One region of the Achromobacter deleyi genome, then DNA from elsewhere that is predicted to be linked to it. Evidence: riboswitches for the same ligand, from Rfam matches in the RefSeq annotation. Region 1 holds a riboswitch; the other holds the start of a gene.
The links. A riboswitch is a leader RNA that binds a small molecule or an ion and turns the genes downstream of it on or off. The one in region 1 is predicted to bind glycine.
Positions count from the first base shown of each region.

Region 2: it holds a riboswitch for glycine, as region 1 does, so the genes downstream of both, gcvT (glycine cleavage system aminomethyltransferase GcvT) here and I6I07_RS18230 (D-amino acid dehydrogenase) in region 1, are expected to answer to the same signal.

Region 1 covers NZ_CP065997.1:4,009,671-4,017,232, reverse strand. Annotated here, with positions in the region: gene I6I07_RS18240 (3-hydroxybutyryl-CoA dehydrogenase) at 1-858, shown strand, start outside; gene ampC (class C beta-lactamase) at 881-2,137, opposite strand; glycine riboswitch at 2,291-2,382, shown strand; glycine riboswitch at 2,384-2,470, shown strand; gene I6I07_RS18230 (D-amino acid dehydrogenase) at 2,515-3,744, shown strand; gene I6I07_RS18225 (LysR substrate-binding domain-containing protein) at 4,087-5,019, opposite strand; gene I6I07_RS18220 (MFS transporter) at 5,107-6,339, opposite strand; gene I6I07_RS18215 (LysR family transcriptional regulator) at 6,473-7,432, shown strand; gene I6I07_RS18210 (sulfite exporter TauE/SafE family protein) at 7,429-7,562, opposite strand, start outside.
Region 2 covers NZ_CP065997.1:2,420,843-2,428,404, forward strand. Annotated here, with positions in the region: gene I6I07_RS10920 (hypothetical protein) at 1-418, shown strand, start outside; gene I6I07_RS10925 (arginine/lysine/ornithine decarboxylase) at 663-2,924, shown strand; gene I6I07_RS10930 (NAD(P)/FAD-dependent oxidoreductase) at 2,942-4,144, shown strand; gene I6I07_RS10935 (superoxide dismutase) at 4,298-4,912, shown strand; gene I6I07_RS10940 (ZIP family metal transporter) at 4,941-5,834, shown strand; glycine riboswitch at 5,927-6,019, shown strand; glycine riboswitch at 6,053-6,175, shown strand; gene gcvT (glycine cleavage system aminomethyltransferase GcvT) at 6,259-7,359, shown strand; gene gcvH (glycine cleavage system protein GcvH) at 7,457-7,562, shown strand, end outside.

The DNA of each region.
Region 1 (7,562 bases):
CGGCGCGAACTGGGCACCCTGGTGCGGCTGGGCCTGCTGGACGACGCCCAGGCCGACACCGCGCTGGGCCGCGTGCGCCTGGTGGCGCGCGAGGACGCCGTGGCCGACCTGGCCCGCGCCCGCGTGGTGTTCGAGGCGGTACCCGAACAACTGGACATCAAGCGCGACACCTTCGCCTGGCTCGGCCAGGTCTGCGCGGCGGACAGCGTCATCGCCTCCACCACCTCGACCTTCCTGGTCACCGAGCTGGCCGGCATGGTGCGCGAGCCCGGCCGCTTCCTCAACGCGCACTGGCTCAACCCCGCCTACCTGATCCCGCTGGTGGAGGTGAGCCGCGGCCCGCAGACCTCCGACGCGGCCCTGCAGGCGCTGCTGGCGGTGCTGCGCCTGGCGGCCAAAACGCCGGTGCAATGCGCCCCGGCGGCCGGCTACATCGTGCCGCGCATCCAGGCCCTGGCCATGAACGAGGCCGCCCGCATGGTCGAGGAAGGCGTGGCCAGCGCCGAGGACATCGACACCGCCGTGCGGCTGGGCTTCGGCCTGCGCTTCTCGGTGCTGGGACTGCTGGAATTCATCGACTGGGGCGGCGGCGACATCCTCTACTACGCCTCGCGCTACCTGTCCGGCGCGCTCGATCCGCGCTTCGCGGCCCCGGCCATCATCGAACGCAACATGGAACAGGGGCGCAACGGCCTGCGCGAGGGCCAAGGCTTCTACGACTATGCCGGCGTGGACGTGGAGGCGTACAAGCTGCGGCGGCTGGGCGAGCTGTGCGCGCGGCTGGAGATCATGGGGTTGCTGCCGAAGTTCGATGGCGCCAGGACGGCCGGCGAAGCAGCCGCAACCGTCGGATCATGAAGGCCGGCGGCGGGCGCGGCCTTTACGGCGCCAGCGCCTTGAGCAGGCGCAACGCCAGCCGCACCCGCGCCTCGTTGGGATAGTTGCGGTTGGCCAGGATCACGATGCCGAGCTTGCGCGACGGCACGAACGCCACGTAGGCGCCGAAGCCATTGGTGGCGCCGGTCTTGTTGATCCACACCGCCTGCTGCGGCGCCAGCGGCGGTTGCAGCGCCTGGACCGGCAGGGTTTCGAACGAAACCTTGGCGGAATTGCCGTGCACCAGATCGTCCACCGACACCGGATAGCGGTACTGCTCCCAGATCAGGTCCTGCGTGATCGCGCCCAGCTGGTAATAGCCGGTGTGGGTCTCGGCGATGGCGCGCTGCAGCGTGGCATCGACCGGCGCGGTGCCCAGGTTGATCTCGACGAAGCGCAGCATGTCGCGGGCGCTGGACTTCACGCCGTAGGCCTCGTCGGCCAGCACGCCCGGATTCACGCGCACCGGCGCGTCCTGCTTGTCGTAGCCCTGGGCGTAGTCGGGCATCTTGCGCGGCGGCACTTCCAGGTAGGTGTCGCGCAGGCCCAGCTTGGGAAGCAGCCGCTGCTCCATCGCCACCACGTAGGGCTCGCCCAGCGCGCGCGCCGCCACCACGCCCAGCATGCCGATGCCGGGATTGGCGTAGGTGCGCCGCGTGCCGGGCGCGTATTGCGGCGTCCAGGCCTTCAGGTAGTCCATCAGCTGCGCCATGGTCTGCACCGCGTCCGGCACCTGCAAGGGGAAACCGCCGGCGGTGTGCGTGGCCAGGTTCACCAGCGTCAGCTTGGCGAATTCGCTGCCTTGCAGCTCGGGCACCCACTTGGCCGGGCTGTCGGCCAGCGACAGGCGCCCCGTGGCCTGCGCGTAGGCGGCCAGCGTGACGGTGAAGGTCTTGCTGATCGAGCCCAGCTCGAACAGCGTGTCGCTGGAGACCGCGCGGCGCGGCGCGCGCGAGGCGTCGCCGTAGTTGAAGAAGCGCTGCTCGCCGTCGCGGCTGACGCCGATGGCCATGCCGGCGATGCCGTACTGGCGCATGACGTCGGCCACCGCGGCGTCGACGGCGGCCGTGGCGCGATCGGCCTTGGCGGGTGCGGCAGCCGGCGCCGTGGATGACCTGGCGGCGGGCGCCTGTGCGCCGGCGGCCGGGGAGGCGGCCGGCGTCGCGGCCGGACCGGCCGAGGCGGCGCCGGCCAGCATCAGGCTCAGGGCCAGGGTCAGGGCCAACGCAGGGGTCGTGGACCGCGGGGAAACACGAGGCATTGCCGGAGCGCGCATGCGAGATCGTCCTATCGTTTTCTTGGCCGGCGCGTGCCGGCGGGTCGGCGCCCAGTGTAGAGCCAATCCCGCGCCACCCTGGTATTAACCCTGAGTGCCGCGCGCGACGAATTTTGGCTATTCTCGGTTTCGTCGATTCAAAACCCCGCAGAAGAGTCCCGTCCCCCGTGGCGGGCGCCGACGGAGCAACCGCCCCGGAAACTCTCAGGCAACAGGACTGCGCGGTCTAGACAATCTGGAGAGAGGCGCCTGGCGCCCACCGAAGGGGAACCCGCGCCACCGCGCGCGGGTGAAGCTCTCAGGTACAGAGACAGATGGGGTGCCGCGGCCGTTGGGTCGTGGCCATGCCATCTGGAGCCATCATGCCCCGCATCGCCATCATCGGCGCCGGTATCACCGGCGTCACGTCCGCCTACGCCTTGAGCAAACTGGGCTACGACGTCACCGTCTACGACCGCCAACGCTATCCCGCCATGGAGACCTCCTACGCCAACGGCGGCCAGCTGTCCGCCAGCAACGCCGAAGTCTGGAACAGCGCCGCCACCGTCATGAAGGGCCTGCGCTGGCTCGGCCGCCACAACGCGCCGCTGCTGCTCAACCCGCGGCCGAGCTGGCACAAGTATTCGTGGCTGGCCCAGTTCATGGGGCAGATCCGCAACTACCGCCAGAACACCATCGCCACCACCCGCATGGCGATCGAGGCGCGCGAGCACCTGTACGCCATGGCGGTCGAGGAAGGCATCGACTTCGACCTGCAACGCCGCGGCATCCTGCACATCTATCACGACGCCGCCAGCTTCGAGACCGCGCGCCGCGCCAACGCGCTGCTGCGCGAGGGCGGGCTGGAGCGGCACGCCGTCACGCCGGAGGAAATCCGCGGCATCGAACCGACGCTGAGCACGCCCTGCCACGGCGGCTTCTACACGCCGTCCGACGCCACCGGCGACATCCACAAATTCACCAGCGGCCTGGCGCAGGCGTGCCTGCGGCGCGGCGTGCGTTTCGAACAGGATGCCGACATCCGCGCCATCAGCCGCGACGGCCTGCCCTACGTGCTGGACGTGGCGCGCGAGGACGGCGCGCGGCGCGAACAGCACGAGGCCGACGCCATCGTGGTCTGCGCCGGCGCCGCCAGCCGCCAGTTCGCGCGGCAACTGGGCGACCGCCTGAACATCTACCCGGTCAAGGGCTATTCGATCAGCGTGCACCTGGACGACGCCGCGAGCCAGGCGGCCGCGCCCACCGTGAGCCTGCTGGACGAGGCCGCCAAGATCGTCACCAGCCGCCTGGGCGAGCGCTTCCGCGTGGCCGGCACCGCCGAGTTCAACGGCTTCAACCTGGACATCCGCGCCGAACGCATCCAGCCCCTGGTGGACTGGACCCGCCGCCATTTCCCCGGCGTGCGCACCGCGCGCGTGGTGCCGTGGTGCGGCCTGCGGCCGATGATGCCCGACATGATGCCGCGCGTCGGCCCGGGCAAGCGACCGGGCGTCTTCTACAACACCGGCCACGGACACCTGGGCTGGACGCTGTCGGCGGCGACGGCGCAGATGCTGGCGGCGAGCGTCAGGGAGGCGGTGGCGCTGCCTTGATGTCAGACTGAAGGCTACCTGCAGGCGCTTGGAACGGTCATGAGGCCGTTGTAAGCTCGCGGCTGCCAATGACAAGGCGATGGGCAGCCCCAAACTCGCCCGTCGCATCTTGTCCGCCTGCGATTCACGGACAACTGCCCCCAAGACCTCAACGCAGCGTCACGATAATGCCTGACGATATCCACCTCGAACCCCTGCAAGAGCAAGCCCAAGCGCTCCTTCAAATCCTCTTGCAAGGACAACAGGAAATCGAGGCAGGCCGAACGTCTCCTGCAAAAGCAGTCTTTGCCCGACTGGATGACATGGACGAAAACGACGAGGATTGAACGCTCGTGAACGTCGTCACCGCACCAGGTCCAACGTCCCGGCTTCCTGGCGCAGCCAATCCCGCAACGCCAGCACCCGCGCATCCTCCGCGCTGCCTTGCGGATAGACCAGGTAATAAGCGAAGTCCGGCGCCATGCCGACGTCGATATCGAACAGCCTGACCAGCCGTCCGCGAGCCAGATCGGCCTCGACCATGGCCGGTTCCAGCAGGCCGACGGCGCTGCCGTCCAGCGCCGCCTGCGCCACATGACTGGAATCCGGAAAGGCCAGGCTGCGGCTGGCGTCGACGTCCGCCACGCCGGCCGCCGCCAGCCACATCCGCCAGTCCGGCCAGACCATGCCCTCGGCCACGCAATCGACGTGACACAAGGGATAGTGCGCCAGGTCGCGCGGCGAGGCGATGGCGGGTCCGCTGGCGAGCAAGGCGGGACTGGCGATCGGCGCCAGCGTCGTGGCGAACAGGCGGTCGGCCCGCGTACCCGGGTAGCGGCCCGCGCCGAAGCGGATCGCGGCGTCGATGTCGTCCACCTCGAAATCGCGCACCTGGTCGCTGATGTCGAACGTCAGTTCCAGGCCCGGATGGGCCGCTCGAAAGCGCGCCAGGCGCGGCAATAGCCAATGAGTGGCGAAGCGCGCCTCCAGCGACAGGCGCAGGTGGCCGGCGCCGCGCGCCATGCGCTGGGCGCGGCCGACCGCGCGCCGCAATCCATCGAGCGCGTCGGCGGCGGCTTCCAGCAGGACCGCGCCGGCCGGCGTCAGCTGGATGCTGCGGCTGCTGCGGGTGAACAGCACCAGGCCCAGCTGGTCCTCGATTTCCTTGATCTGATAGCTGACCGCCGCGGGCGTCAGGCCCACCTCGTCCGCGGCGCGGGTGAAGTTGAGCAGCCGCCCCGCGGCCTCGAAAGTCCGCAGGGCGCGCGTGCCGGGCAGCATGCGGGAAGGGTTCATGATCTTCAAGCCGGATTTGATGTTCCGGCGAACATAGCCCGCCGTGCCTGGTGCGGTCAATCCGGCAGCCCTCGCGAAGCTTGAAGATCAGGCGGCCCGCCGGCCGCTGGCGATGACCAGCGCCAGCCCCGCCACGACAAACGCGCCCGCCGCGACCGGAATGCGCGCGGGACCCGCCCCGTTGATGAGCAGCCCGCCGACCAGCGCGCCCAGGCCGATGGCCGCATTGAAGACCGCGACGTTGATCGAGGTGGCGCCATCCGCCCCGCCCTCGATCCGCGCGGCGCCATTGAAGACGGACGTCTGCAACAGCACCGGCAGCGCCCCGTAGGCCGCGCCCCACAGCACCATCATGGCGGCCATGGCCGCGTGGCTGTCGATCGCCAGGTGCATGGCCAGCAGACTGGCGGCCAGCATCGCGGTGACGAGCGCCAGGCTGGCGCGCAGCGCGCGCGCGGCCAATGGCGCAATCGCGAAATTGGCCAGCACGCCGGCCGCGCCATACAGCAACAACATCAGGCTGATGTCGGCCGGCGACTGCCGTGCGACCTGTTCGAGATAGGGCGCGATGTAGGTGTACGCCAGGAAATTGCCGGTGACGATCAGCGCGGTCGCGCCGAACACCGCGAGCAAGGCCCGGCTCCTGAGGATGCCGCGCATCGCGCCGCGTATCGTCGCCCTGGACAGCCGCACCGCGGGCACCGACCACAGCACCACCGCGAACACGCACAGGCTCAGCATCGACAGCGCCGCGAACACCGCGCGCCAACCCTGGTGTTCGCCCAGGATGGTGCCGGCGGGCACGCCCAGCACCGTGGCCAGCGATACCCCGCCAAAGACGATCGAGGTGGCCCGTATCGCGTTGCGGGCGGACACCAGGTGCACGGCAGTCACCACCGCGGTCGACCAGAACACGCCGATGGCGGCGGCCACCAGCACCCGCCCTCCCAGCACTACAGCGTAGCTGGGCGCCAGGTAGGTGACCAGGTTGCCCAGGCAGCAGACCGCCAGCAACAGGGCCATGAGCGCCTTGCGGTTGATGGCCCCGAGCAACCCGGTCAGCGGGGTCGCGGTCAGCGCCACCACGAAGGCAAAGCACGACACCAGGTAGCCGGCCTCGCCCAGCGAGACCTCCAGCCCCGAAGCCATCGCGGGCAGCACGCCGACCGGCATCAGTTCGGTGCTGACGAAAGAAAAGCATCCCAGGCTCAGCGCCAGCACGGCGGCGGCGCTGCGCGCCCTCGACAGCGAGGCGCCGTGCGGCGGATGCGCGCCGTCGCCCGATGAGGACGGGCCGGCGGGTTTAATCGTGAATTCCATGAATCGTTCCACCAGAGAAAGGAAGTGAATGGGGCGGGCGGCGCCCGAAACCCCGGACAGGCGAGATTGTGGAATTCACGGTCCCGAATTGCGATAGCATGGAACACATAACATTCATGACTCTGGAGCATCAATGCGCACGCTCGATACTCAACTTCTCGAAGGCATGGACGTGATGGCGGCGGTGGTCGATACCCGCAGCTTCAGCGCGGCCGCCGAGGCCGTGGATATGTCGCAATCGGGCGTCAGCCGGGCCATCGCGCGGCTCGAGCAGCGGCTTGGCATCCGGGTGTTCGAGCGCACCACGCGTTCGGTACGCCTGACCGATGAGGGGCGCCGCTTCTATGAGACGGTGATGCCGCTGATCGGCGCGCTGGAGGAGGCGACGGGTAACGCCGTCGACCTTGCGCGGTCGGTGCGCGGGCGCTTGCGCGTCAATGTCGATCCGCTGTTTGCCCAGCTCATTCTCGGTCCGGGCATCGGCGCGTTCCTGGATCGCCATCCGGAACTGGAAGTGGAATTGCGTTGCCGCGAAGGGCTCGGCGACCTGGTCGCCGACGGCTTCGATCTGGCGCTGCGTTTCGGCCACCCGCAGGCCTCGTCACTGGTGGCCCGCAAGCTGTTCGAGACGCGCGTCTTCGCGATGGCCGCGCCCGCCTACGTGCAGCGCTTCGGCAAGCCGAAGGATCCGCGCGACCTGGAACACGGCGCGCATCGCTGCATCCTGTTCCGCGAGCCGGAAGCGGGCGGCACCTTTCCCTGGGAGTTCCGCCAGGGCCGCCGCCAGCTGGTCGTCAAGCCGCGGGGCGCGCTGACCGTGAACGATCCCGGCACCGTCCACAGCGCCTGCCTGGCCGGACAGGGCATCGCCCAACTGTTCGAACTGGGCGCCGAACGCTACCTGGCGTCCGGACAACTGGTGCGCCTGTTCCCCGACTGGGCCGACCTGCGCTTTCCCCTGCATGCCTACTACCCGTCACGCCACCACGTGCCCGCCAAGACTCGGGCGTTGCTGGCGTTCGTGGCCGAACAGGTCGGCCAGGACGGAACGCAGACAGGCCGAACGGCCGGCCGCCCCGCGCCGGCCGGCTAGCGCGCCAGCAGTTGCGGCACCGACGACGCCAGCAGCGTCAGGCCCGAGCATGTCAGCAGCCCCAGCACCACGCGCCGGAACGTCACGTCGGAAATGCCGATATACAGGCGCGTGCCGAGCAGCGTGGGGA
Region 2 (7,562 bases), 1.6 Mb from region 1:
GCGCGACGAGGTCCAGGAAGAGTTCGTGGCCCGCGTGGCTCACGCCGCCGAGGATTTCGTCCAGGCCGCCGGTTCCGCCGGAGCCGGGCTCGACTACACACCGTCGAGCGTCCATGCGCTGGAAGATGCGCTCGAAGCCGCGCATGTGGGCACATTGCCCCTGACTCCCATGCAGACCGTCGGCGCCGCCGCCTACCTCTACGAGGTGGCCCGGCGCGCCCATGGCGGCCTGTACGAGGTCTGCGACGACGAGGACCCGGTGGTGCTGGTCTGCGGCGAGCCCGACGCCGAGGTCTGCTTCGGCGCCATCGCCAAGGTCGAGCGGCGCATCCGCTACGGCGCCGCCGAGGCCATCCCGCCGTACTTCGACCGCTTCATCGCGGCCCTGGACGCGGGCGAGGCCCGCACCCTGAGGTAGGTCCGCGCGCCTCGCGCGGGGGCCTGGCCGGCGTTATCCCGGCCGCCCCGCGGGGGCCGCTCGCGGACTCGTTGCAACGGTCTTCGGGAAAACCATAGGGTCTGGAGAAAAACGGCCCTACAATTCGGCCATTCCCGCCGCCGGCGGGGACCTCGCGCCCGCCTGTCATCAGACGGTTTTTCACTAGAAGTACACTCGCGTCCGCCAACACGGTCCGATTCGCCTTGCCCCCAGGAGCGCCTGCATGAAATTCCGCTTCCCCATCTTCATCATCGACGAGGACTACCGTTCCGAGAACGCGTCCGGTCTGGGTATCCGTGCTTTGTCTTCGGCGATCGAGGCCGAGGGCGTCGAGGTGATCGGGGTGACCAGTTACGGCGACCTGAGTTCGTTCGCCCAGCAGCAGAGCCGTGCCAGCGCCTTCATCCTGTCGATCGACGATGAAGAGTTCGACGTGGATTCGCCCGAGGACGTGGCCAGCGCGATCAAGAACCTGCGCACCTTCATCGGCGAACTGCGCTTTCGCAACGCCGACATCCCCATCTACCTGTATGGCGAGACGCGCACCTCGGAACACATTCCGAACGACATCCTGCGCGAGCTGCACGGCTTCATCCACATGTTCGAGGACACCCCCGAATTCGTGGCGCGCCACATCATCCGCGAAGCCCGCAGCTACGTCGACAGCCTGCCGCCGCCGTTCTTCCGCGAGCTGGTCAAGTACGCGCAGGATGGTTCCTATTCCTGGCACTGTCCCGGCCACTCGGGCGGCGTGGCGTTCCTGAAGAGCCCGGTGGGCCAGATGTTCCACCAGTTCTTCGGCGAGAACATGCTGCGCGCCGACGTCTGCAACGCCGTCGACGAACTGGGCCAGCTGCTGGACCACACCGGCCCCGTGGCCGAATCGGAACTGAACGCGGCGCGCATCTTCCACGCCGACCACTGCTATTTCGTGACCAACGGCACCTCGACCTCGAACAAGGTGGTGTGGCACGCCAACGTCGCCGCCGGCGACGTGGTGGTGGTGGACCGCAACTGCCACAAGTCGATCCTGCACGCCATCACCATGACGGGCGCGATCCCGGTGTTCCTGCGCCCGACGCGCAACCACCTGGGCATCATCGGCCCGATCCCGCTGGAAGAGTTCCACCCGGACAACATCCGCAAGAAGATCGAGGCCAACCCGTTCGCGCGCGAAGCGGTGAACAAGAACCCGCGCATCCTGACGCTGACGCAGAGCACCTACGACGGCGTGATCTACAACGTCGAGATGATCAAGGAGCAGCTGGGCAGCTATGTCGACACGCTGCACTTCGATGAAGCCTGGCTGCCGCACGCCTCGTTCCACGAGTTCTACCAGGACATGCACGCGATCGGCCAGGATCGTCCGCGCAGCAAGGACGCGATGGTGTTCGCCACCCACTCCACGCACAAGCTGCTGGCCGGCATCTCGCAGGCCTCGCAGATCATCGTGCAGGAGTCCGAGACCCGCAAGCTCGACCGCAACGTCTTCAACGAAGCCTACCTGATGCACACGTCGACCTCGCCGCAGTACGCGATCATCGCGTCGTGCGACGTGGCCGCGGCCATGATGGAGCCCCCGGGCGGCACCGCGCTGGTCGAGGAAAGCATCCGCGAAGCCATGGACTTCCGCCGCGCCATGCGCAAGGTGGAGTCCGAGTTCGGCAAGAACGACTGGTGGTTCAAGGTCTGGGGCCCGAACCGCCTGGTGTCCGAAGGCATCGGCAACCGCAATGAATGGGTCCTGGAGTCCAACGAACACTGGCACGGCTTCGGCGACCTGGCCGAAGGCTTCAACATGCTGGACCCGATCAAGGCCACGGTCATCACGCCGGGGCTGGACATGTCGGGCAGCTTCGGCGAAACCGGCATCCCCGCCGCGCTGGTCTCCAAGTACCTGACCGAGCACGGCGTCGTGGTCGAGAAGACCGGCCTGTATTCGTTCTTCATCCTGTTCACCATCGGCATCACCAAGGGCCGCTGGAACACGCTGCTGACCGCGCTGCAGCAGTTCAAGGACGACTACGACCGCAACCAGCCGCTGTGGCGCATCCTGCCGGACTTCTGCCGTGGCCATCGCCGCTACGAGCGCATGGGCCTGCGCGACCTGTGCCAGCAGATCCACGAGGCCTACCGCGAGCGCGACGTGGCCCGCCTGACCACCGAGATGTACCTGAGCGACATGGTGCCGGCGCTCAAGCCGTCCGACGCCTTCGCCCGCATGGCGCACCGCGAGGTCGAGCGTGTCGACATCGACCAGCTGGAAGGCCGCGTCACCGGCGTGCTGCTGACGCCGTATCCTCCGGGCATCCCGCTGCTGATCCCGGGCGAGCGCTTCAACCGCACCATCGTCCAGTACCTGCAGTTCGCGCGTGAGTTCAACGAGCGCTTCCCGGGCTTCGAAACCTACATCCACGGCCTGGCCGACGAAGTGGGTCCGGACGGCGAGAAGCGTTACTACGTTGACTGCCTGATCGAAGACTGATCGGGTCCGGAGTCTTGATGTTCGATGTCGCCGTTCTCGGCGCCGGCGCCGCTGGCATGATGTGTGCCGCGGTCGCCGGTCAGCGCGGCCTGCGCGTGGTGCTGGTGGATCACGCCGAGCGGCTGGCCGAGAAGATCCGCATCTCCGGCGGCGGCCGCTGCAACTTCACCAACCTCGGCGCCGGCCCCGCCAACTTCCTGTCCGACAATCCGCATTTCTGCCGGTCGGCGTTGGCGGGCTACACGCCGCAGGATTTCCTGGCGCTGCTCAAGCGCCACCGCATCGCCTGGCACGAGAAGCACCGCGGCCAGCTGTTCTGCGACGATTCCAGCGAATCCATCATCGAGATGCTGCGCGCCGAATGCGACGCCGGCGGCGTGCAGTGGCGCATGGGTTGCCAGGTGGCCGAAGTGGCCCATGGCGAGGCCGGCTTCGAACTGCGCACCAGCCAGGGCGCGATCCGCGCGGCCAAGCTGGTGGTGGCCACGGGCGGCATGGCGATCCCGCAACTGGGCGCCACCGACTTCGGCCTGAAGCTGGCGCGCCAGTTCGGCCTGAAGGTGGTCGAGCCGCGGCCGGCGCTGGTGCCGCTGACCTTCGATCCGGCGCATTGGCAGCCGTTGTCGGAACTGTCCGGCGTGGCGCTCGAGGTCAACCTGGCCACGGGGCAAGGCAAGGCGCGCGGCGAGTTCCTCGAGGACCTGCTGTTCACCCATCGCGGCCTGTCGGGCCCGGCCATCCTGCAGATCTCCAGCTTCTGGAAACCGGGCGAGCCGATCGTCATCGACCTGGCGCCGGGGCGCGACCTGGCCGCCGAACTGCTGGCCGCCAAGTCCGGCAACCGGCAGCAATTGCACACGGTGCTGGCCGGCCTGTGGCCCAAGCGCCTGGCCGACCGCTGGCTGCAGCTGGCGGAGCAGGGCGGCAAGCCGGGCCTGGCGGCGCTGCGCCTGGCCGACGCGCCCGACAAGACCCTGCGCGCCCTGGCACAAGACATCCACCAATGGACGCTGGTGCCCAGCGGCACCGCCGGCTACAAGAAAGCCGAGGTCATGCGCGGCGGGGTCGACACCCGCGGGCTGGACCAGAAGTCGATGCAGGCCAAGACCACCCCCGGCCTGTACTTCATCGGCGAGGCCGTGGACGTCACCGGCTGGCTCGGCGGCTACAACTTCCAGTGGGCCTGGGCCTCGGGCGTGGCCTGCGGCAACGCACTGTAGGCGGGCACGACCCTTGCTGCGCGGGCGATAGCCTGTCCACATGACAGGCATTGCAACGTTATCGTTGTGATATCAAATAAAAATACCTATCATTTGTATTTCTAAAAATCAGACGCTTGTCATCACCGGCAGCGTCGCCCGACGGAGACCGCCTTGGCCTACACCTTGCCGCCCCTGCCTTACGCCTACGACGCGCTCGAACCCAACATCGACGCGCTGACGATGGAAATCCACCACAGCAAGCACCACCAGACCTACGTCAACAACCTGAACGCCGCGCTGGACGGCGCCGGCATCGCCACCGACGAGCCGGTCGACGCCCTGGTGGCGCGCATTGACCAACTGCCCGAGGCCATCCGCGGCGCGGTGCGCAACAACGGTGGCGGCCACGCCAACCACAGCCTGTTCTGGTCGGTGATGTCGCCGCAGGGCGGCGGCGAGCCCGATGGCGCGCTGGCCCGCGCCATCGACGCCGAACTGGGCGGCCACGCGGCCTTCCGCGAAGCCTTCACCAAGGCGGCGCTGACGCGCTTCGGCAGCGGCTGGGCCTGGCTCAGCGTGACGCCGGCCGGCAAGCTGGTGGTGGAAAGCAGCGCCAACCAGGACAGCCCGCTGATGCAGGGCAATACGCCGATCCTGGGGCTGGATGTGTGGGAACACGCCTATTATCTGAAGTACCAGAACCGCCGGCCGGAATACATCGGCGCCTTCTACAACGTGATCGACTGGTCCGAGGTGGCGCGCCGTTACGCCGCCGCCGTGGGCTGATTCCGGGTTGCGCGGAGGCCAGCAGTCCATGAACACCTTCAGCCGTCATCGCATCCGGCCCGCGGCCACCAGCGTCAGCGTGTGGACGCTGGCGGTGCTGGTCGCCTGCCTGGGCCTGCACCAGGCGTGGGTCTATTTCGATGCCAATGCGCCGCACGTGGCCGACGCGCTGCTGGGCGGCATGGTGGCGGCCGGCGCCACCGCGGCCGGCACGCTGCCGGTGCTGTTCGCGCGCACCATCCCGCAGAAGATGCAGGACAGCATGTTCGGCTTCGGCGCCGGCGTGATGCTGGCGGCCAGCGCCTTTTCGCTGGTGGCGCCGGGCATCACGGCGGCCGAGGCCCAGGGCGCCGGCCCTTGGGGCGCGGGCCTGACGGTGGGCGCCGCCATCCTGCTGGGCGCGGCGGTGCTGCTGCTGATGGACCGGCTGTTGCCGCACGAACATTTCATCAAGGGCCGCGAGGGCATCGAGGCGCACCGCCTGCGCCGCACCTGGCTGTTCGTCTTCGCGATCACGCTGCACAACCTGCCCGAGGGCCTGGCCATCGGCGTGGGCTACGCCGGCAACGATCCGGTGCGCGGCACGGCGTTGGCCACCGGCATCGCCATCCAGGACATTCCCGAAGGGCTGGTGGTGGCGGTGGCCCTGATCGCCGCCGGCTACAAGCGCGCGTTCGCGGTGGCGCTGGGCATGCTGTCGGGCCTGGTCGAGCCGGTCGGCGCGGTGCTGGGCGCGGCGGTGGTGGGCTGGTCGGCGGCGCTGCTGCCGTGGGGGCTGGGCTTCGCCGCCGGGGCGATGCTGTTCGTGATCAGCCACGAGATCATCCCCGAATCGCACCGCAAGGGGCACGAGGTCTACGCCACCTGCGGGCTGATGCTGGGCTTCGTGCTGATGATGCTGCTGGACACCGCGCTGGGCTGAGCGGCCGCCTCGCGGGGGCCGGCCCGCGGCCTCGGATCGAGGCCGCGGATCAACAACGGAACTGCGTTTCGCGGTATGCTTTCGGCGCTGTCACGCATGTTGCGGGAGAGAGCGGCCGTCCGCGGCCGCCGCCGAAGGCGCAATTCGCCCAGAATCGCTCAGGTATCCCATACCGCGCATGTTTGCCCTGTCCCGGTTTTTACCGCGCGGACGCGGCAAAGCAGCACTCTGGAGAGACCTGGCGCCGCTGCCCAAATAGGGACATAGCGCGCAGCCCAGGCGCCGAAGGTGCAAACCCGCCACGCGGGGCAACTCTCAGGCAAAAGGACAGAGGGGCGGAAAATTCAGCCGTTGCGCGGGCGTTTCCTGTCCGCCGGCGGCATTCCGTAACCCTGGCCCCGCTGCCGCTCCGGAGTACCCGCGCATGTCCGCAACCCTCAAACGCACCCCGCTGGCCGACGAACACATCGCCTCCGGCGCCCGCATGGTCGATTTCGGCGGCTGGGACATGCCCCTGGCCTACGGCTCGCAACTGGAAGAGCACCACGCGGTGCGCCAGGACGCCGGCATGTTCGACGTGTCGCACATGCTCAACGCCGACGTCACCGGCCCCGACGCCTTCGCCTTCCTGCAGCGCCTGGTGGCCAACGACGTAGCCAAGCTGACCGTGCCCGGCAAGGCGCTCTACACCTGCATGCTGAACCCGCAGGGCGGCGTCATCGACGACCTGATCGTCTACTTCTTCGCCGCCGATGAATGGCGCGTGGTGGTCAACGCCGGCACGGCCGACAAGGACATGGCCTGGATGCAGCGCGTCAGGCAGGCCGGCAAGTTCGACGTCACCATCACGCCGCGCCGCGACTTGGCCATGATCGCCGTGCAGGGCCCCAACGCCCGCGCCAAGGTCTGGGCCGCGCGTCCGGCCTGGCAGGCCGCCAGCGAGCCGCTGACCCCGTTCGTGGCCGCCCGCGTCGGCGACGACACCCTGGTGGCGCGCACCGGCTACACCGGCGAAGACGGTTTCGAGATCGTGCTGCCCGCCACCGAGGCGGTGCAACTGTGGCGCGACCTGGCGGCCCAGGGCGTGCGCCCGGCGGGCCTGGGCGCGCGCGACACGCTGCGCCTGGAAGCCGGCATGAACCTGTACGGCCAGGACATGGACGAACTGACCCAGCCCGGCGAAGCCGCGCTGACCTGGACGGTGTCCCTGAAAAACCCCGAGCGCCGTTTCATCGGCCGCGACGCGCTGGAGCAGTTCGCCACGCCCGCCGCCTTCATCGGCCTGAAACTGCAGGAGCGCGGCGTGATGCGCGCCCACATGGCGGTGCGCACCCCGCACGGCGTGGGCGAGCTCACCAGCGGCACCATGTCGCCGACCCTGGGCGTCTCGATCGGCTTCGCGCGCCTGCCGCAAGGCGTGGCCGCGGGCGACACGGTCGAGGTCGACATCCGCGGCAAGTGGGTGCCCGCGCTGGTCTGCAAACTGCCGTTTGTCCGTAACGGCAAAGCCGTCGAACACTCGTAAACTCGAAGCTTCGCGGCGCTGGCCGGCCCCTTGGGGCAGGGCCGGCGGCGCGAGGCGCGCAACACCATTTCCTTATCCGAATCCCCCAGGAGTTCCCATGAGTCTGCCCACCGATCGCAAGTACACCGAGTCCCATGAATGGGTCAAAGCCGAAGGCGACGTGTTCGTCGTCGGCATCACCGATACCGCCCAGGACCAGCTGG